Regions from separate parts of the Lysinibacillus sp. FSL P4-0201 genome, predicted to be linked through region 1. Evidence: riboswitches for the same ligand, from Rfam matches in the RefSeq annotation. Region 1 holds a riboswitch; the other holds the start of a gene.
What was found. Region 1 has a riboswitch for S-adenosylmethionine ahead of MKY76_RS02350 (O-acetylhomoserine aminocarboxypropyltransferase/cysteine synthase family protein). Riboswitches for the same ligand answer to the same signal wherever they lie in the genome.
Positions count from the first base shown of each region.

Region 1 (15,979 bases):
AACAGCTACAATATTTTCAGCATTATAAGCTTCCTCATTCCAAACACGTTCATAAATTTCACGAATCGAAAACACACGCCCTGCATTTTTCATTAATAGTTCTGTAATTTTATATTCTATCGGGGTTAGTCGAACTGGTTCTCCTTCTAGTACAACCTCTTTTGCCTCTTCATCAAGAATAAGTCCGTCTATTTCCACTTTTGTAGCTCCCTCACTATACGTTCCTAGCTGAACATAACGGCGCAGCTGGGATTTTACACGTGCCAACAGCTCTAATGGATGAAATGGCTTTGTTACATAATCATCTGCTCCAACCGATAATCCATGAATCTTATCGCCATCCTCCGCCTTTGCACTCAGCATGATAATGGGAATATTGCGCTCTTCCCTAATTTTAAAGGTTGCTGTAATTCCATCCATATTTGGCATCATGATATCTAAAATTATTAAATGTACTTCATTGTTCTCTAGCTTTTTTAATGCATCTAAGCCATCTGCTGCTTTAATGACATGATAGCCTTCATTTTTTAAATAGATTTCAATACCATCACGAATATCTTGATCGTCATCTGTAACAAGAACTGTTAATTTCGTCATGATATACACCTCGCTCTCAAATATAAGTGTATCTTTTAAATCTTAAAAACCAGCTATTATAAAAATGAAGAATTTCTTAAGGTTTTAGCTTTTTTCTCCCACCCAATGTTAAAACAACAATGCCACCTAAAAGCATCGCTACTCCAAGCCAGGAAACTATACTTAAGTGTTCTCCAATTAAAAACACACCAAGAATTGCAGCAGTCAATGGTTCTGCTAATGAAAGTGTTACAGCTGTGGATGAACTAATTTTTTGTAGTCCACTTAAAAACAGGAAATACGCTACGCTTGTACACATAATCCCCATAAATAACATTGTCCATAAGTTGTGCACATTTACTAACCAGGAAAATCCACCTTGTATAGAAAACGGCAGTAAAAACAAAGCGCAAATGGAGAATGTCATAGCAACTGCGGGTAACGCTTCTTCTTGTGCCATTAATTTTTTACTTATGTTTGTGTAAAATGCAAAGGATAAACCTGCACAAAGCGCTAATGTGAATCCGCCAACGTGAACAGACTCCTCTCCATTATTCATAAACAATAAAAGACATCCGATAATGGCCATCAATGTAGCAAGTCCCCATACTGCTGTGGGACGTGTTTTCCATACTAGCCACTCTAATACACCAGAAAACACTGGTGCACTACCAATAGTAGCAACAGTTCCAATGGCTATACCTGTTAGACGAATGGATGAGAAGAAAAGACCTTGGAAAAACGCAATACTAGCCGCAGCTAAAATTGTCCATTTCCATGACCACCTTAAAAAATTAATTTTCCTCATTATAATCGTAATAGCTAATAATAAACTGCCACCAATTGCAGATCGAATCGTGGCTACAGCTATTGGAGATACCTCTTCATCCAAATATGTCTGGGCAGTACCTGTCATTCCCCATAGAATAGCTGCTAGTAATACAAACAATGAATTTAACATTTTTCAGCTCATCCCCGCTTCACATCTTTCTCCATACTAATCATACATATTTATCCAAAATCAAACAATTATCATTTTTACTTTTCTTTTAATTCCAATATAGTATGTTTTCTCATGAATGGACGTTATAATAAAAACAGTAAAAGGAGCGAATCGTATGTACAAATCAATTGAAGAGACAGCTATTGATCTTGGTATGCCTGAGGATCAAGTAATGCGTCTAATTTACGAAGGACGCATCCGTTCTGTTTACGATGGCCAACAAATTTTAATCAATAGTGGACAATTCAGCACTTATTTTAAACAATTGGAACGTATAAAAGAGGAAATTGAAATTTGGCGTGCTACTCCTATTCCAGAGGACATAGACGTCAAAGATGAAGACTAAAAGCCCACCATTCATACAATTGAACATTGTTGAATGGCGGGCCTTTTTTAAAGCTTTTATTAGATTGTCACAACAAATCCTGCTCTTTTCCCAATGATTTCAGCATAATCTTCTACCATGACACTTGCTGTTGGATACATCCCTGCTCCAGGACCGATTAATGTTAATGTACCAATATAGTTAGTCTCTAATGCCACCGCATTGAACACATCATCGACTGGATAAAGTGGATGCTCTTTATCAACTAGTTGAGGACCTACTTTTGCAATAATCTTACCGTCAGCTAGTTTTTCCACTTCAGCAACATGGCGGTAACGAAGACCCTTTTCACATGCTTCATGAACTTGTTCAGCAGAGATACTATCGATCCCAATTACCTCTACATCTGACCAGTCAGGCTGCTCACCAAAAGCTAAGGCACTTAATATCATTAATTTTTTAAATGCATCCTGCCCAGATATATCATTATATGGATCTGCTTCGGCATAACCTAAGCCTTGTGCCTCTTTTAAAGCTGTTTCGAACGACCAGCCCTGTGCTCGCATTTTTGTTAAAATATAATTACATGTGCCATTTAAGACACCTTGTATACGACTTACATCATTTACAAGTAAGATATTTTTCATTGTTTTTATAACAGGTACGCCACCAGCAGTAGTAGCCTCATAGCCTACAAAAACGCCATTAGCTTTTGCAAGATCCTGCAACTCCAAACCTCGTTTGGCAAACATCACTTTATTGGCAGTAATAACATGACATTTATGTTCCACCGCTCGCTTTAAATAACTGTATGCAGGTTCTTCGTTCACAATCGCTTCAAACACTACCTGCATACCTGGCTCTGCTAAGACTTCATCCATACTTGTTGTCATTAAATGTGCTGTACCTGGTACACGTTCACGACTAGCATCTGTCACTAAAATCTTCGCTACCTCTAATTCAATACCTAATTTATTTTTTAGCTCTTCTCGTTTTTCATTTAAAATATGGTAAATCCCCTGACCTACCGTTCCAAATCCTAAAATCGCTGCCTTTATAGTTGCCATTCTTGTTATTCCCTCCAACTTACATTCCGCAGTTTCATTAAAGCTAATTTTCCATGGGGTTGTGTCATGACAATTTGACACCCACCGCAGTCTTTAGCCAACTCTCTTTGTATGAGTTTCGCTATTTCTATATGTGTTAGGACACATACAAATTCAAATAATTCAAAATTTAACTTAAAGAAAATTGTAACGCAAATACACGCTTTGCACAAGAAAAATCTTTCTAGGAAGGACATTTGTTTTCTCTAGATGTGCAAAAGAAATCGGTTTCATTCCCTTTATTATACGTTTTATTAATCAATCTATAAGATTTGAACAAATATTGACTATTTACATTTCAATATATGAATGTCTTTCTTCTATTATATATATGTATGCTCAGACACTCATAACAATCCCTTTAAAGAAAAAACTCATTCCCTGTAGCAGCAGAGAATGAGCTTAAAAATATGAGGGGGTTTTAACTTGCTTTTGAAAGCAATTGATAACGATATTGTGCTAAAGCTTGTTGAACAAGACTAATCTCTTCTTCTGTAAAATTTGGTATTGCATACGTACGTTCCACTAATTGAAATGTACCATACTTCAAGTAAAACTCTGTCGCAGGAAGTGAGATATGGCTCACACCGTACTGTTCATATGCCTCAAATACTTCCTTTACAGTAAAGTCCTTTTCAGTAAAAACATGTTCTTGAAATGCTGTATGACCAAATACTTCCTGCCATTTTCTTTCGACTGATGTAAGAAGGTGTTGAATGGATTTATTGTTGACAAATACATGCCCTTCATTTAGCTCATATATTAGATAGGATACAATGTTTTGCGCACTATAGATGTTACCCATTTTAAACACTCCTTTATCATCAGTTTTTGGGAAGAGTAGTCACTGGCTAGGCAACTACTCTTCTATATATTCAAAAGTGGGGGAGCACTTATGAAAACATTTACCTTTTTTAAAAAAATTTTCGTACTGTTAACTTATTTCCTAGTATATAACATGGATTTAACAAAGTCAATAATACATATAAAATTACTTGGTATTGTTTTTTATAAGGTTCTGATAATTAACGGGTGCAGTAATAGATTGATGTAGCAACGTTTAACGCATTACCAAATGAGGCTAATCGAATGAGAAAATACGTTAACGTCACAACATCTTACCATTTTCTTTAAACTTTAAGCTTCTACTGTTTGTTCAGTTGTTGTAGCCTGTGTAATGGCTTGATCTAAATCAGCAATAATATCCTCTACTGCCTCTAAACCGATGGATAAGCGAATGAGCGACTCGGTTACACCAGCTTGAACTAATTCGTCTGCTGATAGTTGCTGATGAGTAGTGGAAGCTGGATGAATAATTAATGACTTTGCATCACCTACATTTGCTACATGTGAAAATAATTTCACGCTATCAATAAGCTTTCGCCCAGCTTCTCGTCCACCCTTTATGCCAAATGTAAGCACTGAACCGAAGCCATTTCTTAAATATTTTTTTGCTAACTCATGTGTCGGAAAATCTTCTAGGCCATTATAATTTACATACTCCACAAATGGGTGGTTTTGTAAATACTCAGCCACTGCCAATGCATTTTCATTGTGTTTAGGGATACGCAGATGAAGCGTTTCTAACCCTTGCAATAAATTAAAAGCAGCATCAGCACTTAATGTTGGACCAAAATCACGTAATAGTTGTACACGTAGCTTTGTAGCAAAGGCAGCAGAAGCTGTATCAATTCCATAACGTAGACCATGGTAAGAGGCATCTGGTTCAGTAAAACCAGGGAATCGACCGCTAGTCCAATCAAACTTACCAGCGTCTACAACAACGCCCCCTAAAGTTGTACCATGACCTCCTATCCATTTAGTTGCTGAATGAACTACAACATCTGCGCCGTATTCAATAGGTGTAGAACCGTAAGGAGAAGCGAACGTGCTGTCAATAATTAATGGTAGACCATTATCATGTGCAATTTTAGCTACTGCCTCAATATCTAAAACCTTTAAACTTGGATTACCATAAACCTCTGCAAAAACAGCTTTTGTTTTATCAGTAATCGCTGCTTTGAAATTCTCTGGGTTTGTTTCATCTACAAAAATTGTTTTAATACCATAGTTTGGTAATGTGTTAGCGAATAAATTATACGTACCACCATATAAAGAACTAGCTGCTACTATCTCATCACCAGCTCCAGCTAGATTTAAAATGGAAAATGCGATAGCTGCTGCACCAGATGAAAGTGCTACTGCTGCTGTTCCACCTTCCAATAAAGCCACACGTTTTTCAAACACATCAACTGTTGGATTGGTAATTCGTGTGTAAATGTTCCCTGCTTCCTCTAAGGCAAAAAGACGTTGCGCATGAGCAGTGTCTTTAAATACGAAAGCAGTTGAGCGATAGACTGGAACTGTGCGAGATCCCGTCACTGGGTCTGGCTCTTGACCACCATGCAACAGCAATGTTTCTGGTTTAAAATTTGTCATTGTGTACCTCCAAATGGTTATTTTTTTACGATGGTACCGGAGATGAGGAGGATTTTTCTGTAGAAAACAAAAACCCTCTTCAGCTAAGAAGAGGGTTGCGGTTGCAAGTTTTCCTCCCCTTATCTGCCAGATCCAAGTAAGAATCTGTAGGAATTAGCACCTTAGTAAGCTCATTGCTTACTGGTTGCCGGGCATCATAGGGCCTATCCCTCCGCCGCTCTTGATAAGAGTATGAGATTCAATTTCCATCGTTGTTACACAGTATAAACATAGAGTTTTTTTCTGTCAACATGTAAATTTTATTTTTTCCGAAACTTCTGTCTGCTCTTATACGTAATATGAACGCATACACTATTTTAGAAAAAATTTCGAGAGGAGTATTTTTATGGTAAAGGCCGTGATCATTTTTCTTATGATTGGCTATATAATAGGCTGTATTCACGGCTCTAAAGTGGCTCAATTTTTATCGGGGGTTGATTTAAAAAAGGCTGGCCACGGTAATGCTGGTGCCTCTAATGCCACTCTTTCCCTTGGCTGGAAGTATGGCGTTTTAGTAGCCCTCATCGATATAGGCAAAGGCGTTGTCGCTATTATAGGTGCACATTTTTATCTAGCGGACGCTATTCATTTAACAGAAGAACAAATTTGGCTGCTTACTTATATTATGGCTGCTGGGGTTATTTTAGGTCATAATTTCCCCTTCTACATGGGCTTCAACGGCGGGAAAGGAACGGCCTCCATCATTGGTATTTTACTTGCTGTTGATTGGAAGATTGGTTTATTTGCACTTATTTTATTTGTTATTTTATCCTTTGCAACAAATTATTTAATTGTAGGTGTTCTAGAATTTTATCTCGTGTTTTGTACAGCAACTTATTTATGGATTCCTGGCATTGGCCCAACCATTATAGCTCTTCTTTTTTTTGGCATAGCCATCATCCTGCACCTCGAAAATATTAAACGATTAGTCAATGGAACAGAGCCTAAAGTAACTTCTGCCTTTAAGAAAAAGGAATAATATTTAATGGATATTTTTGTATTTTTTGTGACCGTATTTTTTCTCTTTATCTACTCATATTGCTGTAAAAAACACCATTTTCACATAGATTTTTTTCTACAATAAAATAGACATATTCTTATCTCAATAAAACATTATACAGGCCGATGTTATGGATAATAATCGTCATTTTTATCGTAGAAAGGATGAGAAAATATGTCTTCACCAAAGCAAGCAGCTACAAAACTTAATTTAAAGCCACTATGGATTGGCTTGGCATTCGCGTTACTAATCATTATTACCTTTTTACCTAACAATGGTGATTTACCTATAGCTGGGCAACGAGCTTTAGCCATTTTAGCTTTTGCAGTCATCCTTTGGGTTACAGAGGCCGTTTCATATCCTGTGAGCTCGGCCATGATCATTGCACTAGTAACTGTTTTACTAGGACTCGCTCCGTCAATGGATAATCCAACTACAGAGCTAGGAACAGCTAGCGCATTAAAATTATCTTTAAGTGGCTTTAGTAATTCTGCCGTTGCTTTAGTAGCAGCAGCTCTTTTTCTAGCCGCAGCAATGCAAATTACTAATCTACATAAACGACTTGCACTTTGGATTCTTTCACTGGTAGGAACGAAAACAAAAGCTATCGTATTTGGCGCTATTTTAGTCTCTATCGTCCTCGCATTTTTTGTACCTTCTGCTACAGCACGAGCTGGCGCAGTAGTACCGATTTTGCTTGGAATGGTGGCAGCATTTGGTTTACCACGTGATAGTCGGCTTGCTGCCTTATTAGTTATTACTTCGGTACAAGCCGTTTCCATTTGGAATATTGGTATTAAAACTGCAGCAGCTCAAAATATGGTGGCTTTAAACTTTATCCAAGAGCAATTTAATGTGGATATTTCATGGGGTGCTTGGCTACTTTATGCAGCCCCCTTCTCAATTATTATGTCGATCTTTTTATTTTTCATTATGATTGCTTTAATTAAACCTGAGACTAGCAATATCGAAGGTGGTAAAGAGGTCATCAAAAAACAGCTTGCAGAGCTTGGCCCATTAAAGGCTCCTGAAATTCGTTTAATCATTACATCCGTAGTTTTACTATTTTTCTGGGCAACTGAAGGGAAGCTACATCCATTTGATACGACAACAGTCACAATTATTGCTATCGCGATTCTATTAATGCCTAAAATCGGTGTGTATTCATGGAAGGAAGTTGAGCCTCATATTCCATGGGGGACAATTATCGTCTTTGCGGTAGGCATTATGTTAGGAACCATTTTACTAAATACGCAAGGTGCTGCATGGTTATCAGATAAAGTTTTTGGTTCACTTGGGCTAGATACTATGCCTTTACTAGCAACCATCGCACTCGTAACTTTATTTAACATTTTGATTCATTTAGGTTTTGCAAGCGCAACTAGCTTAGCCTCAGCACTTATACCTGTGTTTATCGTTTTAGCCTCCACATTAACGGCTAATGTTGATCAAGTTGGTTTTGTTATTGTGCAACAATTCGTCATAAGCTTTGGCTTCCTATTACCAATTAGTGCACCACAAAACATGCTTGCCTATGGTACAGGCTCCTTTACAACAAAGGATTTCTTGAAATCTGGAATTCCATTAACCATTATCGGTTTCCTTCTCGTACTTTTGTTCTCTGCAACTTATTGGAAATGGATTGGATTATTATAGAACTTTCATTAAATTAAAACGTAAAAGCCTTGAAGAAACAGACTATCTGTCCTTCAAGGCTTTTAAGATAAGACTATTGTTTCGTAAAAGCAGGATCCTTCATCGTACCGTTTTTCGCATAGTTAACGTGCCATGATAGTGCTTTTTCTAGGTCATGTGGTGTGTGATGTCCACCCGTTGCCTCATTGGCATCATTAAAGTACTGCCACAGCTGCTCCCTATAATCAGGATGTGCACAATTATCAATGATAAGTCCCACTCGTTCTTTTGGAGCAAGTCCTCGTAAATCTGCTACGCCCTGTTCAGTTACAATGACATCAACATCATGCTCCGTATGATCCACATGTGAGACCATTGGGACAATACTCGAAATATCTCCACCCTTAGCATAAGACTTTGTTACAAAAATTCCTAAACGTGCATTACGAGCAAAGTCACCAGACCCTCCGATACCATTCATCATCTTTGTACCAGAAACATGTGTGGAATTCACATTGCCGTAAATATCTAATTCCAATGCCGTATTCACTGAAATTAATCCGAGTCGACGAATAATTTCAGGCTGATTTGAAATTTCTTGAGGGCGCAACACTAATTTATCAGCATATTTTTCAAAATTCCCATAAACACGGTTTCCTACTTGCTCAGAAAGGGTAATAGAAGTAGCAGATGCAAAATTCACTTTCCCTGCATCCATTAATTCAAATACTGCATCTTGGAGAACTTCTGAATAAACTTCTAAGTTCTCAAACTCAGAGTCTTTAAAGCCTAGCAATACAGCATTTGCTACTGAACCTACCCCAGATTGAATTGGACGCAAACTTGTTGTTAAGCGACCTACTTTAATCTCTTCACGTAGGAAATTTAATAAGTGATTAGCCATAACATCTGTCTCTTCATCTGCAGGGACAATCGTTGATGGCGCATCTAATATATCCGAAATGACGATGCCTTTTACTTTATCTAAATCTAGTGGAATTCCAATTATACCAAGACGATCAGAGACATTCTGTAAAGGAATTGGATCACGTTTTCCTTGTTGTGCAGGTACATAAATATCATGTATACCTTCTAATGCATCAAGCTGTGCTACGTTTAATTCAATGATGACTTGGTCTGCTTCTTGCACAAAAATAGGAGAGTTACCAACTGAAGTTGTAGGAATTAATAAGCCTTCTTCTGTAATAGCAGCCGCTTCTATGATCGCAAAATCAATTGGTCCAATAATGCCTTGACGAACAAGCTCAGCATTATGGGAAAGATGGGCATCGACAAATGTGATATCACCGCTATTGATTTTATTACGAATGCCAGCATCTGCTTGGAAAGGACCGCGCTTACGTATGACCCCTGCTTCTGCTAAATATTGGTCTACCTCAGGTCCAAGTGAGGCACCTGTAAAGACATCTACTTGAAAATCCTCTTTTTTTGCTTTCTCTACAAGTGCAAGAGGTACAACCTTTACATCACCAGCACGTGTGAATCCACTCATCCCTAATACCATGCCATCCTTAATCCAAGAAGCTGCTTCTTCTGCTGTTACAACCTTGCTTCGTAATTGTTCATGACGAAGCTTTTTCGCTAACTTTTCTTCCATTCCCTATTCCTCCATTCCACTTTATTTTTGTTCAACTTGCATATTTGGTTCCAGTAAATCTGTGACATCCGTCAGAGAATGTATCTTTATTCCAGGAGGATTTCATTACCTAATAGCTAATGCTGTCTAAACATTTGTGAATAAAGATCATGTAATTTTTTGGTAGCACAACCAAATAAACAGTCGCTTCTATAATTTTATACTATTTAGAATATTTAATCTATATCAAATGAAATATTTTACTTTACGAGATAATTTCGTCATTTATAAATTATTTATAAATAACTTTTTGTTCCTCATTATTCGATTTTGCTAGAAAAGCGTGCTATGCTCAAGGTATAGAACAGACACAAAGGAGAGAGTTTTTAATGGTTAAAGAACTATTACGTAGCCATTCCTCGGTACGCATCTATGATGGAGAACCGATTTCAAAAGAAATCATTGAAGATTTAATTGGAACAGCACAAATGGCTGCAACATCACATTTTGTGCAAGCCTATAGTGTAATATGGGTAACAGATGCAGATAAAAAGGAAAAATTAGGCTTACTCTCTGGTAATCCACGTCAATATGAAACTTCAGGTGGGGCATTTGTTTTTTGCGTAGATTTCAAGCGACTTCAAATGGCTGGGAAACTAGAAGGAGTGGATATTGTAGCTGATTCAGCTGAAAATGTCCTTGTCGGGGTAGCAGATGTATCATTGTTTGCACAGAATTTTGTTATTGCGGCAGAGTCAATGGGTTATGGCATTTGCTATATTGGAGGTGTACGCAATAAACCTTCTGAAATCAGTGAATTATTTAATCTGCCTGACCATGTTTTCCCATTATTCGGGCTAACAATCGGCGTTCCTGCACGTCGCAATGAGGTAAAACCTCGTTTACCTGTATCTGCTGTATTACATGAAAATGAATACAGTGTTGAAAAATATGAAGAACTTTTACCAGCCTACAACGAGGAAATGGAAATATATTATAACAGCCGTTCGTCTAACAGAAAAATTGATAACTGGACAAAACAGATGGCTGATTTTTTAATTGAACAACGACGTCCGCATATCAAAGAGTTTTTAGCAACTAAAGGGTTTAATTGGAAATAAATTAACGAGAATGGAGTTACTATCGTATGATAATAATTCCATTTTTTACATAAAAATATTACCTATATATATTCAATCTAGGGATATTGCCACAATTACTTCTATAAATCTAACCTTAAATTAAACGAAAAGACTCTTTCCTTTTCCAGCTATTCCATTCATATTAATAAATGATACCTATTAAAGAAAGGAGTTTTAGAAACAATGTCCAATATCAATAAACATCTTGCTCGCACCTTAGAACAACAGCATAAGAGAAGTGTAAGAGGTTTATTCTTAAAAATTGAAGACTTAAATAATGAATGCACCCAATTAAGAAAAAGACTCGAGCCACATATTGATTTGAAAGTATATAAAAAACCCATTGATTATGTCAATCAGTTCGTTTCTCATACTACTATACTCAATTTAAAATTCGTTACGAATACACAGAATTTAGAAGTAGTTGTCTTGCATGCTCTTTTATTATCCTATATTTTAGAAAACACTCAAAGCCACGCTTTTGAATATGAAGATAAATTGTTACAGGGGTATATACAAGAAATCTTTACACTAAATGATCATGCAAAAAGACTATTTATGAACCATAGAGAAAAGATGCTTACCTATGTTCAAGGGCAAGCTACATAAAAAAGACGATCTTCGTAATAACAAGATCGTCTTTTGTTCTTTTATTGTAGTCCTCTAATTATAAGAGAGCGAACTGGTAGGAACTGCTCTCCTGTATCTCCATAAGTGAGTATTACCTCATCACCCTCCTGTAAATAAATTGCTAAAGGTTCTGTTTCGGCACTCACTAAATAATTTTCACCATTGTTTAATAAGAAAGATACAGTTGTAAAATCGCCTAGACGTTCTTTATATACACGTAATACCTTACCACTTATTTGTTTTTCCTCAGCACTTGAGCTACCATCTACAGTATTTCCTCCTCGACTTAAGGCTGTTTTATATAATTTCAATGCCTCCTTAGGAGTAGTAGCGTAAACGGAAATTTCAGGATTGGCTGCAGAAACAATAAAATAGTTTTGTAAGAAACCATTGGAATCTAGCACCGCTGTCAGCCAGCTCGCTTCTCCATAAAAGTTATACAACACTGGCATTTCGCCACTCCACTTTTTCTCAATAAATTTCTTCTCTATTATTTGTAAATTACCTTGTGAATCCATATAACTTGAGTCTTGATTCCCTGTATAGTATGTTGCATCCCCTGTTCGTGCGTTTGTTAGTGAATAGCCTAACATTGAATCTACACCTTCTTTAGGACTTGTAAAATCTGTAAAGTAATACATATCACCCTTCTCATCGAAAATCGGGCTAACATTCGATTCTGTTCCTTCATCAGAAGGAATCTTTACATCCTTTTTACCAAACATACTATTCCAAAAACCATGTACATAATTACCGAAATAACTGTTTTGTAAACTTACTGTCTCTGGTGATACAGCACCATCAATAAATTCAGGTATTTGATCCAGTTTAATGACCTCTGATTTCCCCGTCAGCGCATCAACCAAGACAATTCCTTTTACATCAAAGCCATTACGCGCAGAAATAAATTCCCCATATGAGCGAATATAGTATGGCTTTCCTTCATCATCTACTTCCAGCTGTACATCACCATAAAAAATAAGGAATGGGTGTTGTAAACGAATATGACGTTCTAAATTAGCATTTAAATATGCGGAAGGTACATATTTCATTTCCTCTTTTATAAATTTAGGATTATCCGCAGAATCTGTAGCACTCATTATGAAGTAACCAGGTGTTGTACCACCGTTCATCCATTTAAAGAATCCAGAAAATTCAACTGGTGCGATATAAACATATTCGCCCTTCACTTTTTGAATTTGTAAGCGTCCTAATTCATAGTAGCTCGTATTTGGCACTTGACCGAAAGCCTTCTTCATTTTATTGCGAGCAAATTTCGGTGGTACACTTGCAGGTGTTTGTGTCTCATCGAATGGTTTTATTTCAACTTCTTCCTTCATTTCGGATGACTTAAATTTTTCATTAGCATTCCATAAAGGTGCTGATAAAACATACACAGCTACACCTAGACTTGCTAAAAATAAAACACCTTTTATTTTCCTTTCGATACCACTTGCTAGCAGAGCACCCACTAACGTTAATAAAATAATAGCAGGCCAAAAAACAAGCCAATTTACATCAATTTTTGTTACATATAACGTAATCCCTGTGGCTAAAAACCCTAGTACAAAGACTCCAATAAAAAAGTATCCTATTACCTTTTTCGATTGTCCATCTTCTCGCTTCTTCGTAATAAGCGGTGTCACTAGCACACTTGCGATCAATGCAATGACTGCTGAAGCTATCAGTAGCTTAGTCATTTGGTTCATCCTCTCTTCTTCTTTCTCACTACTTACTTTACGGTTACATACTAAAAAAGTTTCATACATACGTTGTACAGAAAGGAATTCTACCATAAATATTGAATTTCAAAAGGAAAGGAGCTGAAAAATTTGTTAAAAAAATTATTAATCAGTGTCATTATTTTATTGGGTCTTTATTATATTTTTCTCTTTTCCCATATTGCTGAAAGTTTAAAACTCATCTTTAAAGTGATTCCAATGTTGCTCATCATTATTTTAGCTGCGATTCAGAAGCCATTACATATTAAAAAATACCAACTTTTGATTATTGCTGGGCTTGTATTTTGCATGATTGGAGACTATACATTGCAGTGGTTTTTAATCGGTCTAACTAGCTTTCTTATTGGGCATATCTTTTATATTTTTGCTTTCTCTACTGCAAATGAGCGGCATGTACCAACTTGGGCTAAAATACTATTATTACTCTATGGAGCAAGTATGGCTATATGGATTGCGGGATCTGTCTTTAAAACAGGTGAAACCATACTTGGTATTGCAGTAATCGCCTACATTTCTGTGATACTCACAATGGGATGGACAGCTATTAAAACTGGATCTACTCTGGCAACAAGTGGTGCAATATTATTTATTGCATCTGATTCTTATTTAGCTATTAACAAATTTGTCATGCCACTAGCATTTTCTCATGAAATTATCATGCTGACTTATTATAGCGCCCAATTACTTATTGCTTTAAGTATCCTTCAATATTCCGAAATCCGAAGTAAAGTGTTACAATAATATCGATTATGCCAAGACATAATTGCGCCTAGAATCGGCTTTGTAAAAGCACAAAGAATTTTAACATATATACATTAGGAGGCCATACTTATGAAAGAACAAGTAATTGAGCGATTAATACGCTATGCAAAAATTGATACACAATCAGACTTCACAAGCGAAACAACTCCTTCTACACAAAAACAATTTGACCTATTACATGTTTTAAAAGACGAACTTGCAGAAATTGGTTTAACAGACATTACATTAGATGAAAATGGCTATTTATTTGCCTCATTAGAAGCTAATACAGAAAAAGAAGTACCAACTATCGGCTTTTTAGCCCATGTTGATACAGCTACTGACTATACAGGCACAAATGTGAAGCCACAGCGTGTAGATAATTATGATGGTGGAGATATTCAGTTAAACGAAAACTTAATTATGTCTCCGACTGACTTCCCAGAGCTTAAAAACTATGTAGGCCAAACACTTATTACAACAGATGGTACTACTTTATTAGGCGCTGACGATAAGGCAGGGATTGCTGAAATTATGACGGCAATGGAGTACCTCATTAAAAATCCTACTATTAAGCATGGTAAAATCCGTGTAGCCTTCACGCCAGATGAAGAAATCGGTCGTGGACCACATAAATTTGATGTCGCCGCTTTCGGTGCAGACTATGCCTATACTATGGATGGTGGACCACTTGGCGAACTACAATTCGAGAGCTTCAATGCCGCTGGCGTAAAAGTAATTACAAAAGGCACTAGCGTCCATCCTGGTTCAGCAAAAAATAAAATGGTGAATGCTATTACAATGGCTATTGCTTTCCAAAATGAAATGCCTGCTGACGCAGTTCCTGAAAAGACAGAAGGTTATGAAGGTTTCATTCATTTAATGAACTTTAAAGGGGCTCTTGAGCATACTGAGCTATCTTATATCGTGCGTGACCATGATCGCCAAAAGTTTGAAGAGAAAAAACAATTAATGCGTGATGCTGCAGCTAAAATTCAAGCACAATTTGGTGAGCATGCACTGAGTATTACCATTGAAGATCAATACTACAATATGGGTGAAAAAATTGAGCCTGTAAAAGAAATTGTTGACATTGCACGTACTGCAATGGAAAAATTAGATATTACACCGAATACCCTGCCAATTCGTGGCGGTACAGATGGCTCACAATTATCTTATATGGGCCTACCGACACCAAATATTTTCGCTGGTGGCGAAAACATGCATGGCAAATTCGAATATGTATCCGCTGAAACAATGGAAAAAGCAACTCAAGTTATCATAGAAATCGTTCAGCTTTTTGAACAGCAAGCAAAATAATAGTTTTAATTTTGAGTGAGCTTATTTCTATACGCATTTACCTAAGGAATCATGAAAAATTTTCATAGCTACGAAGAGAGGTTTTTCCTCTCTTCGTAATTTTTTCAGCCATAATTACTGAATTTTCAAATTACATAAAGGGTTTGAGGTTATAAACTCAAATTGAGGTGATGTTTATGAAAGAAATTGCATTAGGTATTTTAGCTTCCCTTTTCTTTGCCGTAACATTTATTTTAAATCACGCAATGGAAATGCAAGGTGGTAGTTGGCTATGGAGTGCATCATTACGCTATTTTTTTATGCTCCCTTTCTTGCTTATCATTGTCTTTTATCGTAAGGGCTTTTCACAGCTTTCTGGTGAAATAAAAGCACAGCCTATAGCATGGCTACTTTGGAGCTTTGTTGGATTTGTTTTATTTTACGCGCCATTAACATTTGCTGCTGCTTTTGGTCCAGGTTGGTTGGTTTCAGGTACATGGCAGTTTACAATCGTTGCTGGTGTATTATTAGCTCCTCTTTTTGTATCGATCATTGCTGGTAAAACAGTGCGACAAAAAATACCTTTCATATCCTTGCTTATTTCATGCGTCATTTTAGTAGGTATTTTGCTTATACAAATACCTCATGCACAATCAGTATCGTTTAGAAGTTTAATGCTTGGTATTTTACCTGTCATCGTTGCAG
Region 1 is NZ_CP151995.1:453,669-469,647, reverse strand. Features, by position in the region: gene MKY76_RS02375 (response regulator transcription factor) at 1-597, opposite strand, end outside; gene MKY76_RS02370 (EamA family transporter) at 674-1,537, opposite strand; gene MKY76_RS02365 (hypothetical protein) at 1,695-1,925, shown strand; gene MKY76_RS02360 (homoserine dehydrogenase) at 1,985-2,971, opposite strand; gene MKY76_RS02355 (hypothetical protein) at 3,432-3,815, opposite strand; gene MKY76_RS02350 (O-acetylhomoserine aminocarboxypropyltransferase/cysteine synthase family protein) at 4,148-5,449, opposite strand; SAM riboswitch class I at 5,566-5,679, opposite strand; gene MKY76_RS02345 (glycerol-3-phosphate acyltransferase) at 5,835-6,467, shown strand; gene MKY76_RS02340 (DASS family sodium-coupled anion symporter) at 6,663-8,144, shown strand; gene MKY76_RS02335 (succinate CoA transferase) at 8,218-9,741, opposite strand; gene chrR (class II chromate reductase ChrR) at 10,110-10,841, shown strand; gene MKY76_RS02325 (hypothetical protein) at 11,046-11,471, shown strand; gene MKY76_RS02320 (tripartite tricarboxylate transporter TctB family protein) at 11,513-13,192, opposite strand; gene MKY76_RS02315 (lysoplasmalogenase) at 13,325-13,975, shown strand; gene pepT (peptidase T) at 14,066-15,295, shown strand; gene MKY76_RS02305 (multidrug resistance efflux transporter family protein) at 15,472-15,979, shown strand, end outside.

Region 2 (15,979 bases), 760 kb from region 1:
CGATTGAAGCAGCAGGGAGCTTGTGTACATCCGATTGAAATGCGGCCAGTCGCTACCGAGCAAGAGTTACAGCAGGTTGAGGAAAGACTTGGTGAACAAGTCCCTAATGGGTTTCGTCAACTGTTGCAAAATTGCTCAAAGCAAGTAAGTATTTATTGGTCATTACCAGATGAGGCGATACTTCCCACTGAATTGTTAGATACGCCTTCTGGTGAATTTGGCTGGAGCCTAAAAGCTCTAGACTTTCCTTACTTTGGAGAGAATGATGAATCGTATGAACAGCAATATTTACAATTTTTTACGGCCGGTAATGGAGATGCCCTTCTTCTTAAGCTTGACGACGAAACGGTTTGGTATTGGAGCCATGAAGAAGATGAGCTTGATTTGCTTGCTGCCAGCTTTCATTCGTACGTTGATAATATGACGGTTTTAGGCTGTATTGGCGTAGATTGCGGACAGCATCGTCAATTTTGTAGTGAAAATGGATTGGATATTGAATTGTATCGCTCACAATTATGGCTAACTTGGCTAGAACAATATTTAAGCTCTAATTTACAGCAGGCTCAATCCAGCTTAGCATCTTTACTTCATTATGTTTCCATGCATGGTGTCAAAAAAACAAGCGTGCAGGAGGCATTTTTGCATTTTGATGGCGTACAGGTGTATCAGGCACTTCGACATAAGTTAGAGAGAGCTCAATCTCCATCAGAACAAAAGGCGTGGAGTGAAATTTTAGTCAAGATATGTCCGAGTGAGGCGGGAAATTGGGCGAGAGAACTTTGGCAAGGACAGAATGACGTACCTGACTGGCTGCGTGATTATGTAACAGTACATTGTTTGCCAGTTAATGAAGGACAATCTTTTATCTTAATGGATATCGAAAAAGATAGAATTGATGCCTATACTGCCCTATATCGTCTACGCCAATTTCACCATCCAAATATTATAGACTGGATGAGATCCTATGTCACGTTTCCTATTGATGGGTGGGATACACTTTTAGCTGAGTCACAACCAAGTGCAGAGACATTATACGAGTGGTTAAATGGCAACGAAGTAGAGAGGCTAACATCCATCCGAGCTGTTTGTCAGATGATGCAGCGGGGAATTACACCAACAACTATGATAGACGAAGAAAAATGGCGTCCTTTGCTGGCGTATTGGGTTGAACATGAGGTGCTACGGAAAAATAAACAGCTGTTTAGCCAAGCGCTTAGTTGTTTGGAAAATTGGTTATTAAAATGCTATATGCGACTAAGGAGAGAGTAGATTGAACCATTTTACGATATTCGCTTCCAAAAATGATACAGATGATATTCAGGATAAACTATCCGATGTATTGGCAAAAAGCTTCATTATTGAAAAAGATGAAAACGAATATTTATTAAAATCAAGAGGTTTATTTAATAAATATAGATTTTCTATAAACATTTTAACTGAAGATACGCACCCTGATTATTTTGCAAAAAATATACCTGGGATGATGGGCTTTTACAATAAAATTCCATTTAAAGATGAACAGCTAAAAGAACGTATAATGATTCAAATATCAGTGCTCAATACTGTCGTTGCAATCGAAATGAACAAAGAGATGACAGAAGACCATATGCAGCAATTTATAAAATTACTAGCAAGCATAGGGGGGATTGGTTTCCTATCAGATGGTACTTTGCTGGATCAGAACGGTATGGTTATTGTTTATCCTAATGGAGAATCAGGTCCATCTGATTTTCAACCACATGCTTGTACAAGAAAGATACATGCACAAGAGGTCACATCAGCACAGGGAGAGGCACGAAAAATTAGAACGATAGCCTTTTTAAAAGAGAAGAACATACCTTATGCGGCATCGCTTCCTCAGCTACCACCAGTAGAAAATCTTCAATTTAAAAGCCAAGAGGATATTGCAAGAAGAGCAGTTGCCCTGTTGATTGTTATTCAATTCGCTTGTGATGTAGCACAGAAGGGTGATATTGAGGAGTCTAGAGAGTTCTTTACCAATATGCTACACACATATGAGGTGCATGAATTTTTAACGGAGTATGAAAAATTCTTTCTTGAGGCTCAGCATCCTGGTGCTCAAGAAGCGGTCAATATATCATGGCAATATGAAGCCTATTGGACACTTATTTGGGCATTGGGACTTGTGGAAGAGCTAAATTTCCCTGACGATGTATGTGATTGTGAATATGCAATTCAAGTAGTTTCTCGTTGCGAGACATTTGAGCAATTTTATGGTCAAACGGTACTGCGCAGTAAGGAAGATATAGTGGATGAGGCGGATAAAATTTACAGATTACATTGGGCTTGTGTAGATAGCCGCATCAATGGACAAGAAGCTCCTTTAGCATTAAATGAAAGTGTTGTGATGGAAAGACGGAGAGGCTTATTTTGGATGATTGGATATCAAGGCGAAGAATGGGATACTATATCGATGGATACTTAAAATAATAGCAAACTAGGAAATCTAGTTTGCTATTGTTTAATAAGAGAGATTATTTGATATAAGTTGGTTTATTCACCTGATCTATTAAAAGTATACCATCGTATTGGTCGCGCGGAACAAGACTTTCCTGTATCATTCCCCAACTATAGGATAAGCGTGGTTCAAACATCCATGAGTTGCCTCGTTCATTTTGTCGATTGCGTAAATCGATGAATGTGTAAGGTTTATTTGTTGAAGACAGAATATCTTCAATAGATCCTTTGACAGGAGGTAAAACAGGCATAGGTTCTCCCATATTATTTGCTGTCTCTCCACTAGTCATGTATAGACCTAATACATAGCTATATTTCTTATAGATATCAGGTAAACGTTCCCCCATTAATTTAACTGGGTAAGGAGATCCCATTACATCCGATTGTGCTTTACGAATATGATCGTTATGAGCCCATACAATAAACTTTTCTGTTGGGTACACCTCTTCAGCTAACCAAAGTAAGTTCTCCATCATCGCTTGATCTCGCCATTCCATAGTTTGCAAAAATGATTCTATATTATTTTGTTCAATGTCGATATTGGACTGAATTGTTAACTCTATATATTCGTCTGCTAGTCGAATACGATCTGCTAGAGTGCGATCCATTAGTTTTACAATATGAGGCTCTTTTGGATAAGCTGCCTGTAGCTCTTTTTCTTTGAATTGTATTTGTGATTGTACCTGTTTATATACATCAATTATAGTAGCCTTTACTTTTTGATAGCCCTTCAAATTTTTTCCCGAGCTCCATTCAGCAAGTTGCTTCTCAGCTTCATTGAATTGCTGAGCCAACTTAGGGTTTTGCAGCCAATCTCCGTTCGTAAATGCTCCTTGCTGTTGAATATCGAAGCCAGTAAGTACAAGAGGTTGCTCTGTTGCTTGAGTCGATTTTGCATAGTCAAACAGAGGCAAAGTTTCTTTTGTCCACCAAACGCCGAAAATGGCATCCTTCATTGTTTGTAGAGCTGCTTGTTTATCAATTTGTCCTTGAGCATTCATCACATTACCCATACCACTTTCAAAGGCAAGGACATTATAGCCCATATCTTGATGTAAAAATTGTATTAAACGTGTTTTCGCTAGATTGAATTGCGCCACTCCATGAGAGCTTTCCCCTAAAAAGACAATACGTTTATCATGTAATAAAGGTTTTAGCATCTCTAAATCGTCAAATTTGTTAGCAGGAATTTTTTGTCCGTCAAACGTTTCAGGCTGGATGGATGACAGGCTGTATGCATGGTCATTCGCCCATTTTTTCCAATCAAGTAATGTTTCATTAGAAGTCCTAGCTTGTTTGACAGCAGAATCGTTTTTAATAATCTGCTCATTTACAGGGACAGCAGCAGAGACATTTACTACTCCACTTACTGTCATTAAACTTGCCAGTGCAAAACTTAATAAAACCTTATGTTTCCTAGCTTTCCTCATTAATTATCAGCCCTTCATTTTATATTGATACTAATTATAGAAAGGCAAGTTTAAAGTTTAGGAAGAGTTTGTTTAAAATTAGTTTAAATTTAGTATGTAAAAAAGAAAAACACCTCCAATTGATGGAGATGTTGGAATGCTATTTATAGTGATACGTACTTGCTCTTACATGGTTACGTTGAATTTGGTTAAACCATGCACGATCCTTTTCTTCTTGTTTTAATGTCCCAACAATGGAGGAAGAGCAGCTCACGCAAATTTTAGCTTGCGTAATCTGTCCACATCGTTCGCATGGAGCCCCTAAATTAGGAAAAATGGAGTTCTTTAATTTTCCTGCTTTTACCCATTTGTAAAGCAGCTCAGATGATACGCCTGTTAGAGCGACAACTTCTTCGTTTGTTAGGTAGCGATTATTTTTTCTTAATAAAAAATGATGTAGCTCTGAAAATATATCCTCTTCTCTCACATCAATTTTCTTTTGAAATAGCAACATAATTAATCATCTCCTCGTCCCATTAATTAATGATTTCATTAATTGTTATGGGTTGTTCGTCATATTTATAATTTTCCCAACGATTGCGTGCAAGCTTGCGATATTTTGGCGAAACATTTCGATCAGCGATTAAGCGTGAAAATCCTTTTTTTGCTTCAGGAATATCACCAAGTCGAAGGCTTAATTCAGCATGTAAAAACTGAATTCTCTCTCCACCTTCTTGATTAGAGGCAAAGGATTTACTATAAAAGTCTCTAGCTGCAAAAAGATAACGCTTTTCGGATTCTTCGTCCTTTTTTAATCGATAGAGCCAAGCAATTTTTAAAGCGAAATTCGCCATTAAAAGAGATTCTTCCATTGATGCACGGGATACTAAATAGGCGAGCTTAAAACTGATGATGGCATCATCAATTGTACGTTCCTGACAGATATCCATAGGTTTCTGGAGCTCTTTAATGTATAGTTCATCAATGAGTAGCATGAAAGGTCCATATGTCCGTGTCATAGATTTATGGTAGGCATAACCACAATGTGGACATACGGCAACTTCATATAGCAAAGGGTTTAGGCCATCGTAAACAGGCATGAAATCAGTCTGTTCTTCGATAATTTTATATCGATTAGGGCGAACTTTATATGTTGTAAACTGCTTTTTGCAAAATTTACAATCCACACTACTTTCATAGTAGTAAATGTTAAATGCCATAAGAATCAACTCCTTTGCGTGCACTAAAATTTTATTTCTTTTGTTCTATTTATACGTCAGATTTTATCGTTCAATGTATTTAAGATATTATCTTTTATTTTAACAATTTTGTGTTCTTTGGTATACTCCTTTAGAATTATTAAATAAAAATATTCAAGGAATTTTTAGTTAAATATTATTATAAATACGCTTGTAATAGTTTTTATCGGTGGTGCAAAAGGAAGTTATATAGTTTGCTTAAAGTTTGTCAAAATACTTTCACATATTTCATGGGAGAAAAATTATAAATTGGTTCTAAATGACTATGAAGGAGGCGCTCAAAATGAAGTATAATATCGTGTTTTTTGATGTAGACGGCACATTGATTAATTACGAGGATGGCTGTGTGGAAGAAAGTACAAAACAAGCTATTCAGCTATTGCAAGAAAAAGGAATCCATCTTGTAGCGGCTACTGGAAGACCCTTATCTATGTGCTATGAGTTAAAAGCGCTGGGGATTGAAACCTTTATTACTGCAAATGGGGCCTATGTGAAACATAAGGATCTTGTCATACATAAAACTCCGATTGCCAAAGAAATTGTCCACAATGTACAGGCATTTGCACAGGAACAGCAGCATAGCCTAACATTTTTTACAGAGCAGCTATCCATGAATAGCATACAAAGTCCAGTAGCTTTAAGAGCGATGCAAGAAACTTTACCTTTACAGGATTTTCCACTTATAAATGAAAAAATTGTAGATGAAGAGGTTTTTCTTATGTGTCTATATGCGGATGAGCTGGCTGAAAAAAGATATACTAGCCAGTTTTCGAATATATTTTTACAGCGTTGGCATCCTTATATTGTGAATGTATTACAGCAGGATGTTTCGAAGTCTATAGCTATTAAAGCGGTGCTTGATCATTTCAATATTGACCCAAAGAATGCGATTGCCTTTGGGGATGGGGATAATGATGTTGACATGTTGGAATATGTAGGAGTAGGAATTGCCATGGGAAATGGTAGTAAAGCTCTAAAAAGTGTTGCGAATTTTGTTACAAAGACATCTACGGATGGCGGTATCAATTTTGCTTTACGTCAGCTTCAAGTCATTTAGAGCGCTGAGGCTACACTATATATAGCAGGTAGATTTTAATAAATTTTAGGTGGGATGATTTATGGCACATCACGTGCAGTCTCTAATTGAACATTACGGATACTTTGGAATTATCGTGATTCTAATTGGAGGTATTGTAGGGGTGCCACTTCCTGATGAGGTGTTTCTAACTTATGTAGGCTATAGTGTTTACCGAGAAAGTCTTGAACATATTCCTGCTTTAGTCAGTGCAATGATTGGTGCGGTTGGAGGCATTACCTTAAGCTACTATATTGGTTATCGTTTTGGCTTACCGTTATTGCAGAAATATGGGCCTAAAATTCATATTACAGAGCAAAAAATTGACTTTACGAAAAAGATGTTTACAAAAATAGGACCTACCCTATTATTAATTGGCTATTTTATCCCCGGGGTACGTCATTTGACAGCGTATATTGCGGCTATTAATAATTATCCTTATAGAAAGTTTGCGCTTTTTGCCTATACAGGGGCATTTATCTGGACGTTCACATTTATATCATTAGGAAAGATGCTTGGAGAGAAATGGCGATTTGTTGGATACTATCTGACTCATTATAGTATCTATCTTATCCTTTTATTTATTGTAGGGATGCTCATTGCTTACTTTCTATTCAAAAAAAGAAATGGACAAACATAAAAGTCGGTATACGATATACCGACTTTTATGTTATGGCAAAATAGCAAATGAGCGCACAGGGAAGCCAGATGCTTTTTCTGGCTTAGGTACGATATTGAAGATGATAGCGCCTTTAGCAGGTAGCTTGTCCAAATTCGTCATTAGCTCAATTTGATAGGTGTCTTGGTCAAGCACAAAATATTCGCCATCTAGCTTGCCATTTTTACGAAAATCAGCAGCAGAGTCCGTATCGAAAGTTTCATGACCAATTGCGCTTACCTTGCGTTCTTTTAGTAAAAACTGTAAAGCTTCTAAACCCCAGCCAGGGATATGGTTATGTCCATCTGCATCCTTATTACTGAAAGCCTCTTTATCTGGCCAGCGCTTACTCCAATCTGTGCGTAATGCTACAAATGTTCCTGCTTCAATTTCTCCATGCTTGTCCTCAAAATCAAGAATATCTTCAACACTTAATGAAAAATCATGGTTGCTCGCAGCCTCTTGTGATTTATCAATAACAACAAGGGGAAGAACAAGCTCTTTTAGTTCTAATTCTTCTAAGTAGCGAGTATCTCGCACAAAATGAATGGGTGGGTCGATATGTGTGCCATATTGACCAGGGAACGTGAATTGTTGAGCGAAGAAACCGTCCTTATGAGAAAATAACGTTTCAAATTTAGCGTCCTCAAACATAAAAAAATGTGGTGAATTAGGGCCGAATGTATGTGTTAAGTCAACCCACTGTTTCGATTTTAATAATTGCAATGCTTGTAAAAGTTCATTAGACATCGATTTCCCTGCTTTCTGTAAAAATAGTTGTAAATAAAAAGGAGTCCCCTAATAGAAGAGGACTCCTGCTGCAACAACGGTAGTTCTTCTTCTCATCTTCAAGGCTGATCATTTTGCCAATTGGAATTAGCACCATACTGTTAGCTGGTTGCTGAGACTTCATCGGGCCAATCCCTCCGTCTCTCTTGATAAGAAAAGTAATATAAGAATTTTCAGAAATAACAATACAAACACTTTAGCATAGTTTTTTATAGTTTACAAGTTCACTAGGAATTTTCACCAATTCAAATTTAAGGTGACTCCACAACAATCATTATCAATAAGACGTATTCTAAAACTGTCTGGTGTATAGTTTGTTTCAAATTTCATCGTAATGCCTGTTGATGTGATTAATTTTTCAACCTCTGTTTTATTTGAAAGTTGAGCAGCATTCATTAAATCATGTGCGAATTGTTGGGAGCTATCTATTTTATCCGTAAGTAATTGGGCTTGCTGCATCATCGCCTTTATCCGTGATGCTGAAGCTTTTAATTTGTGTGTATCGACAGGTGGAAAAGGATTATTGGTCGGCATTGCTAGATGTTGCGAAAAGGGTCTAATGGCAAAATGATTAGCGATAGGCGATGTTGGATAATGATAGGGATGCACAAAATACGGATAAGGATTGTAATACAAGGTCATTCCTCCTATCCTATAACTGATATCCTATCTTATGTAGCAAAACGGCTTTCGGTGTTATTAGCAGTGCAATGTTTGTCCTAATCATTGAAAAAGGAAGCTAAAGTAAGCTTCCTTTTAGCCAAGTACATTCAAGACATCATCAATTTTTTTACTATGTGATAAAATGCCATAATTCATCCATGTTAAAAAGTCTACTTCATAGACACAGTTGCTTTTAACGGCTGCTAGGTTTTTCCAAGTAGGAGTTTTTAAAATAGCGCGTTCCTCATTTTCATAAATGGAATGTTGTTTATCAAAGGTAATAAATAAATGATCAGCATCTAATTGCAACAATTGAGCAAATGTCAGTTGTGCTTTACGTTGATTGTGCGGAATACTCCATACTAGTGAATGTGGCATTAAACCTAAGTCACGATATAAAATGGGGCCCGTATAGCCACATTCAGGACCCGCGTATAGAGTAATGCCAATGGCTGAAATACGGAGAAATGCTACACTTTGCCCATAAACAGATTTGCTAAGAATTCCTTTTGCTTGTTGTACTTTATCTTCATATTGTAGGATTACGTCTTGCATCAAGGAGGTTTTTCCTGTTAGATCTGCAATTTTAAATAAAGTAGATTGCCAATTCTCTCCAGGGTGTGAAAGATGGCAGACGGGGGCTACTTCATCTAAGTGCTGAAAGGATTCCCAACGCTCTACACCAGAATCTAACATAATTAAAGTTGGCTTATAGTAAAAGAGTCGATCCATTTCTCTATTTTGTACATCGATATCTGGCACTTTCTGTAGACCTAAATAGTCTTGTTTCCCCCATTTTGAATGACTGAATTGAGCAATTGGCGTAATCCCAAGCGCAACAAAGAAATCTTCTAAAAATGGTGCAAATACACGTATATGGCTGCTTTGATTTCTTCGATATTGTCCTGGAGAGATGCCAATATGTTCTTTAAAACGACGATTGAAATAATACTCATTATTAAATCCGACAGACTGGCTAATTTCAAATACTCGATCATTTGTTGTCATTAATAATTGCTTAGCTTTTTCAATACGAAGTTTAGTTAAATAGTGAAGAGGAATTTGTCCCGTAATATCTTTAAAAATGCGCGTATAATTCCATCTTGGTACGTCAGCTAGCTGTGCTAGCTGCTCAACCGTCCACTCTTTTTCAAAATGTTTATGTAAATGGTTAATGGACTGCTCAACAGATTGTCGATCATTTTTTTGCATCTGCTTGGGTATGGTTTGATGTAAGAGTAATAACATCAGCTCTTGAAAGTGTACATGCTGTTCAAAAATCGTGTGTTCATCCTCCGCTAACCGGTTCTGATAGATGACTTCTAGCAGTCTATGACATTGTGAAAAGGGGAGAAGATGTCGTTCGCTGATACTTGTAAAATGACTATATGAATTCTGACTATTGCTGAGATTGACAATGTTGAATTGTAACTGATAAAAACAAAGGTGTTCACTTTGAATGTGGATACTAACCGTGTTATTTGGCGGAATCAATATGCACTTTTCTTCACTAAAATGAATGGTGTCATGATCTATGGCTAGCTTTCCGCTACCATTCATTACGATAAAAAGTGTATAGAAATCACTACTAATCAATAACTTTTTTGACGGTTGAATTGAATAAGAGATATTTTGTAACGTATAAACATGTGTTAAGTTACCCATTAATAATTCACCCCTTTTTTTGAATTGGCAGAACAACACAAAGAAAGCCCCCGTTAAGAGCTTTCTTTGGAAAATTATTTGACGAACCATTTCTCTAAATCATCGTACTTTAGCAAGTTGGCTGTGATTGCGCCAGATTGCCAATACGTGCGATCAGCAATATAAACATGCCCATTTTTTACAGCAGGGAGTGTTTTCCATAGTGTACTATCTAACCATTTAATGGCTTCTTGGTTTTCTTTAGACTCCCATGTTCCGTTTGAAGGGAAAAGGATGATATGATCCGCATCTAATTCCGTGATAGCCTCTTCTGATAAAACCTCGTGAAACTCTGTCATATCACGGGCTAATGGATGTGGTGTTAAGTCTGTCTCTGTGTAAATATAGCCAGAGTAGCGATTTTTAATGCCAAATAACGCTAATGTATTATCTGCTACATTTAGTCGTACAACAGCAACTGTTTCGTCTCCTATTGATTCATCTAGTTTTGCTTTTAAATCGGAAACACGTTGCTCATATCGATCAACCATTTCTTTTGCTTTATCGGAAATATTTAAAACATCAGCTATTGTTTTCGCAATTTCACGTGGATCTTGTAGAATATCTTCTTTCAAGCGGTAAGTAGGCGCTATCTTTGAGTATTCATCATACTTTGCCTTGTCCGCGGCACCATCTACAATGATTAAATCCGGCATGGCTTGTAATAATGTTTCCATGCTACCAGTAATGTCGAACTCAGGAACATCTAATCCTAAATAGTCCTGTTTTCCCCAAGATGGGTGATACCATTGCACAACGGGTTTTACATCCAAAGCAGTTAAATAGTCTTCCAAATAGATAGCAGCTACACGCTGTGGATTTGTAGGAATTTGTACTTTTCCAAACTCGTCTTCTACAATTCTTGTATCTTTAGATGATTGTTCTTCTGTAGCTGTATCCTCTTTTACTTCATTTGAGCCACAGGCACCTAATACGAATATAAGTGCAAAGAAAACTACAAATGAAAAATATCGACCTCTACGCATTTTATTCACTCCTATAGATTTACTAAAACAGTAAGGGTATTCCCTTAAATTAGAATGATAATCATTCTCGTTTGGTTCAAGTAAATTATAGGATACTACATATCAACAAACAATACACATTCTCTACTACTTTTTTATACAAAATGAAATTCAGAGAGTTATTGTTTTTTGTTATCGAAAAGTAACCATAAAAGTGTAACAATTGCTGCTAGCATAACCATCAGGAATCCGTATATAGGCGTATGTGCCAACGATTGGTGGCGAATAATAAAGCCTCCGATATATGAGCCTAAAAATATGCCAATATTGAAAGCAGAAATATTCAATGCTGAGGCCATTGAAATTGCTGATGGTATATATTTTTCAGATAGTAGAACAGCATATAGCTGCAATCCTGGGACATTCATAAACATGAACAATCCCATTGTCAGCACCATTATTAATCCCATAATAGGTGATTCAAGAGTAAAGCCAATGCCAAGCAATGCCAATGCAAGTCCAACAAAAATAATAAAGATGGAACGTAGTGGATTATGATTAGCAAAATGACCTCCAAGAGTATTACCGATAGCTACACAAATACCATAGACAACTAGAATAATGACGACTGTATGTGGAGAATACCCCATATATTGCTCTAAAATAGGTGAAACATATGTGTAGACAACAAAAGCACCGCCGTATCCAATTGCGGTAATGAATAGTATTAAGATCATTCGAATATTGCCTAATACTTTGCCAATATCACGGATAGAGATGGGATTGCCTTTCGATAATTGGCTAGGTACTAAAAATGCATTACTAATTAAACCGACAATTCCAATGACAACAATAAAAATGAATGACATACGCCAATCTGTTACTTGTCCAATAAATGTACCGAGTGGGACACCTGTTACAGTAGCTAATGTTAAGCCAGTAAACATAAAGGCGATAGCACTTGCTCGTTTATTTGGTTCCACTACATCTGCTGCTATAACAGAAGCGATGGACATAAACACACCATGTGCTAATGCTGAAATAATACGTCCGATTAATAGTAATGCGAAATTAGGAGCTAAAGCGACTGCTAGGTTACCCACTATAAAAATGGACATGACAAGCAATAATACGGTTTTTCGACTAAGGCGGGATGTTAAAGCTGTTAGTAAGGGAGCCCCAACAGTTACCCCTAGTGCATATATAGAAACGGTTAAGCCAGCTGTGCTAAGAGAAATACCAAAGTCATCTGTAATTAATGGTAAAAGTCCGACACTGATAAATTCAGTGGACCCTATACCAAATGCACTGATAGCAAGTGCTAGTAAGGTAAGTTTAGCATTTGGCTTTTTTGATTTTGACATTTTACTACTATCTCCTTTGATTTTTTTTATTATGTGTAGTAATATTCATACATACCAAAAAGATGTGTAGAGTACTTTTAGTTACTTTTGGATATTACAGGAGGTTTACGATGCAAAAAGTTTATAATATTGGTGTTGAAGCAACACTAGAAGTTATTGGTGGTAAATGGAAACCAGTTATTCTTTGTCATTTAAACCACCATGGTAAAATTCGAACAAACGAATTTCGACGATTGATTCCAGGTATTTCACAAAAAATGCTCACAAACCAATTAAGGGAACTGGAGCAGGCTGGGTTAATCAATCGAAAGGTCTTCAATCAAGTACCACCAAAAGTTGAATATTCATTAACAGCCTATGGACAAGGAATGGAACCAATTCTGAACATGCTTTGTACGTGGGGTGAAAAACATGTTGAATTATTACAGGATAAAGGTGAAGATGTACTGTTAAAACAACGTGATGATGATATTGCCATGCAGCAAACATCATAATGAGGGGAGAAAGAGACTGTCATATACAAGACAGTCTCTTTCCTCTTTTTAATGCTTATAGAGCAAAGTCAAATTCATCTGGATTTGGTCCAACACGTTGTTCACGATTCATCTCATTGATTAATGCCATTTCTTCGTCTGTTAAAGTAAAGTCAAAGATATCAGCGTTTTGCATCATACGCTCTCTACGTACTGATTTTGGAATTGTAATCACTCCATTTTGTACATCCCAACGTAAAATAACCTGAGCATTTGATTTTCCGTATTTTGTTGCGATTTTTGAAATTGTTTCATCTTCAAGAAGTCCACCTTGCATTAAAGGTGCCCATGCTTCAAGTTGAATTTGGTGCTTGTCACAGAATGAACGAAGCTCCACTTGTTGTAGGCGTGGGTGGAATTCCACTTGGTTCACAACAGGTTTAATATGAGCAAATGATAATAAGTTATCCAAGTGTGCCACAGTAAAGTTACATACACCGATTGCTTTGATCTTGCCTTGTTCATATAGGTCTTCAAGTGCTTTCCACGATTCAGCATATTTATCTTTACCAGGCCAATGAATTAGATAAAGGTCTAAATAATCTAATCCTAAATTTTTTAGGCTCTCTTCATATGCTGCAATTGTTTCCTCATAGCTTAAACCATCGTTCCATACTTTAGATGTGATAAATAAATCTTCACGACGTAAGCCAGTAGATGCTAAAGCTTGTTTAATACCTTCTCCTACACCTGCTTCATTGCCATAAATAGCAGCAGTATCGATGCTTCGATAGCCAACCTCGATAGCATTTTTAACCATTTCTGCAGTAGCGTCATTTTCTACTTGAAAAACCCCTAAACCCATACCAGGCATCTGTAGGCCATTATTTAAAGTGATTGTATCTTGTAAATGAGTAATCATTTTTAGTCCTCCATGTTTTGTGATTATTGGATTGCTTACTCATTATGCTGCTAATAAACTCTCAAAAAAAGTACGTACTTTTTTGTGTCATAGAAACGTAGAGGTAACTTTTGTGAGCTGGCAATGATTAGAGGAGTAAAAATATTTATTGATGATGAACGATTACACCTGATTGGTCTTAACTACTAGTAAAAAATAACGAGTAGCCTACAAAAGGCTTTGGAGACAATTAAACAAATATTTTTCTTGCGGTAATAAAAGGAAATATACGTTCGGTAGAGAATTAAAGTAGTAATACTTTAAAAAGGGGATTTTGAAGATGAATCGTTTAAATTTAATTACATTAGGTGTTAAAGATATGGTGGAATCTCTAAATTTTTATCGAGAGGGACTGGGTTTTGAAGTGGTGGTATACGGAGAGGAGACGAATCCCGATGTCATGTTCTTTAATAATGGAGGAACAAAAATATCGTTATTTCCAATTGAACGTTTAGTCAAAGATATTAATGAATCCAATCCACCAGAAATTAGCCAAGGCTTTGGTGGAATCACGCTTGCCTATAATGGTAAATCAAAAGAAGAAGTGGATCGAGTCTTTGCATTAGCAAAAAGGTCGGGTGCAAAAATTATTAAGGAGCCCGTAACTGTATTTTGGGGTGGCTATAGTGGCTATTTTCAAGATCCAAATGGCTACTATTGGGAAGTTGCCTATGGCGACATGTGGCAGTTTGATGAGAATGATATGCTGATTATTCAATAACTGTTCAAAAAGAGAGCAAACTAACGTTTCTAATTTGTTCTCTTTTTTATTAATCGTTAACAATAATACTTCCTCATTAAATCCACAAAGTTTTGAGCGGCTTTAGATAAATAATGATTCTTCAGCCATACGAGTCCTACTGAGGTGGATAATTCTGCTGATGGAATTTTGTATGCATGAAGTGGTAAATCTCCATATTGCTTTAAAATAGTTTCAGGTACGATAGAGGAGCTAAAGCCAGCAGCGATCAAGTTCATTAACAGTGCCGTATCTGAGCATTCTCCAACAATGTGGGACTGCAACTGGAAGCGAGAAAATGCTTCTAATATCGAATAATGTACGCCTAAGCCTTCAGTGCTTGGTAAAAGGATTGGCCAATTTTGTATGTCAGCTAAAGATACATCGTGTTCTAAGAATTCGAATTTTTTGGATTGTATAAAGTAAAATGGTTCAGTGTACATATGAAGAACAGAGAAATCATCTAATTCTAAAGGTAAGCGAATGATGGCAAGTTCTACAACACGGTCCCTTACTAATTTACATAGATAAGAAGATTCGTTTTGTTGAATTTTATAAGTCACCTTTGGATAATATTGTTGAAATTGTTGTAGTAATTGAGGTAGCTCAACAACTGAAAATGTATTAATGCCCAATGTCAATCGACCATGAAGGCCTAATCCAATATCCTTAACCTCTGCTTCTGCCTCTTCCATTAATTGTGCAACCTGCAACGCATATTTATATAATGTCTTTCCCGCTTCAGTTACTTCAAAATACTTGCCGCTCCTTTCTACCAACTTTGAACCGAGTTCTTCCTCCATCGTTTTTAAATGCTGACTTAATGGTGGTTGAGAAATATGTAACCTTTCAGCCGCAGCAGAAATCTTTTTTTCCTCCACAATTGCTATAAAATAGCGTAGTTGTCTTATATCCAAACATAAACACCCCTCTATTATAGGTAAAACCTAAGTAAATTATATTTCTCTAATATTTTTAATATAGTTAGGGCCATGTTAGCATATTTATCAAAGAAAAAAGAAGTAAAGTTTCTTTTTTCGAGCACCTAAATGTGAAGCGAGCAACATCGATGAAAAAATAATTCCACTTTGATTAGGAGTATATGATTCTTGCATGCTTTGGGGCTTGCCTTGTAATACCGATTCCCTACACCTTTCTAAATGAATTTGAAGCAGTTGATAAAGTAGCAACGTATACTATAAAAGAGCAACTTTTATTAGTTGCTTTTTTCAATAAATCAACGTTTTTGAATTTCCTAAGAAAATAATTAACAGTTCCCCTATAATAACCATGTATGGAAATTATAAATTTCTAATTTTAGTTAAATGTATCAAGGAGGATGAACATTGATTCGTATATTGTACATAGAAGATGAAAAAGAAATCGGACAATGGGTAAGCAAGGAATTAACTGAACGAGGTTATGACGTGACATGGCTGGAA
Region 2 is NZ_CP151995.1:4,358,842-4,374,820, reverse strand. Features, by position in the region: gene MKY76_RS22060 (SMI1/KNR4 family protein) at 1-1,269, shown strand, start outside; gene MKY76_RS22055 (DUF4272 domain-containing protein) at 1,271-2,446, shown strand; gene MKY76_RS22050 (erythromycin esterase family protein) at 2,496-3,908, opposite strand; gene MKY76_RS22045 (hypothetical protein) at 4,048-4,401, opposite strand; gene MKY76_RS22040 (DUF2225 domain-containing protein) at 4,424-5,107, opposite strand; gene MKY76_RS22035 (Cof-type HAD-IIB family hydrolase) at 5,430-6,203, shown strand; gene MKY76_RS22030 (DedA family protein) at 6,265-6,861, shown strand; gene MKY76_RS22025 (cyclase family protein) at 6,892-7,629, opposite strand; SAM riboswitch class I at 7,719-7,824, opposite strand; gene MKY76_RS22020 (hypothetical protein) at 7,906-8,310, opposite strand; gene MKY76_RS22015 (helix-turn-helix domain-containing protein) at 8,425-9,996, opposite strand; gene MKY76_RS22010 (ABC transporter substrate-binding protein) at 10,071-11,021, opposite strand; gene MKY76_RS22005 (MFS transporter) at 11,180-12,364, opposite strand; gene MKY76_RS22000 (helix-turn-helix domain-containing protein) at 12,475-12,858, shown strand; gene MKY76_RS21995 (aldo/keto reductase) at 12,914-13,759, opposite strand; gene MKY76_RS21990 (VOC family protein) at 14,079-14,519, shown strand; gene MKY76_RS21985 (LysR family transcriptional regulator) at 14,576-15,454, opposite strand; gene MKY76_RS21980 (response regulator transcription factor) at 15,884-15,979, shown strand, end outside.
Region 2: it holds a riboswitch for S-adenosylmethionine, as region 1 does, so the genes downstream of both, MKY76_RS22025 (cyclase family protein) here and MKY76_RS02350 (O-acetylhomoserine aminocarboxypropyltransferase/cysteine synthase family protein) in region 1, are expected to answer to the same signal.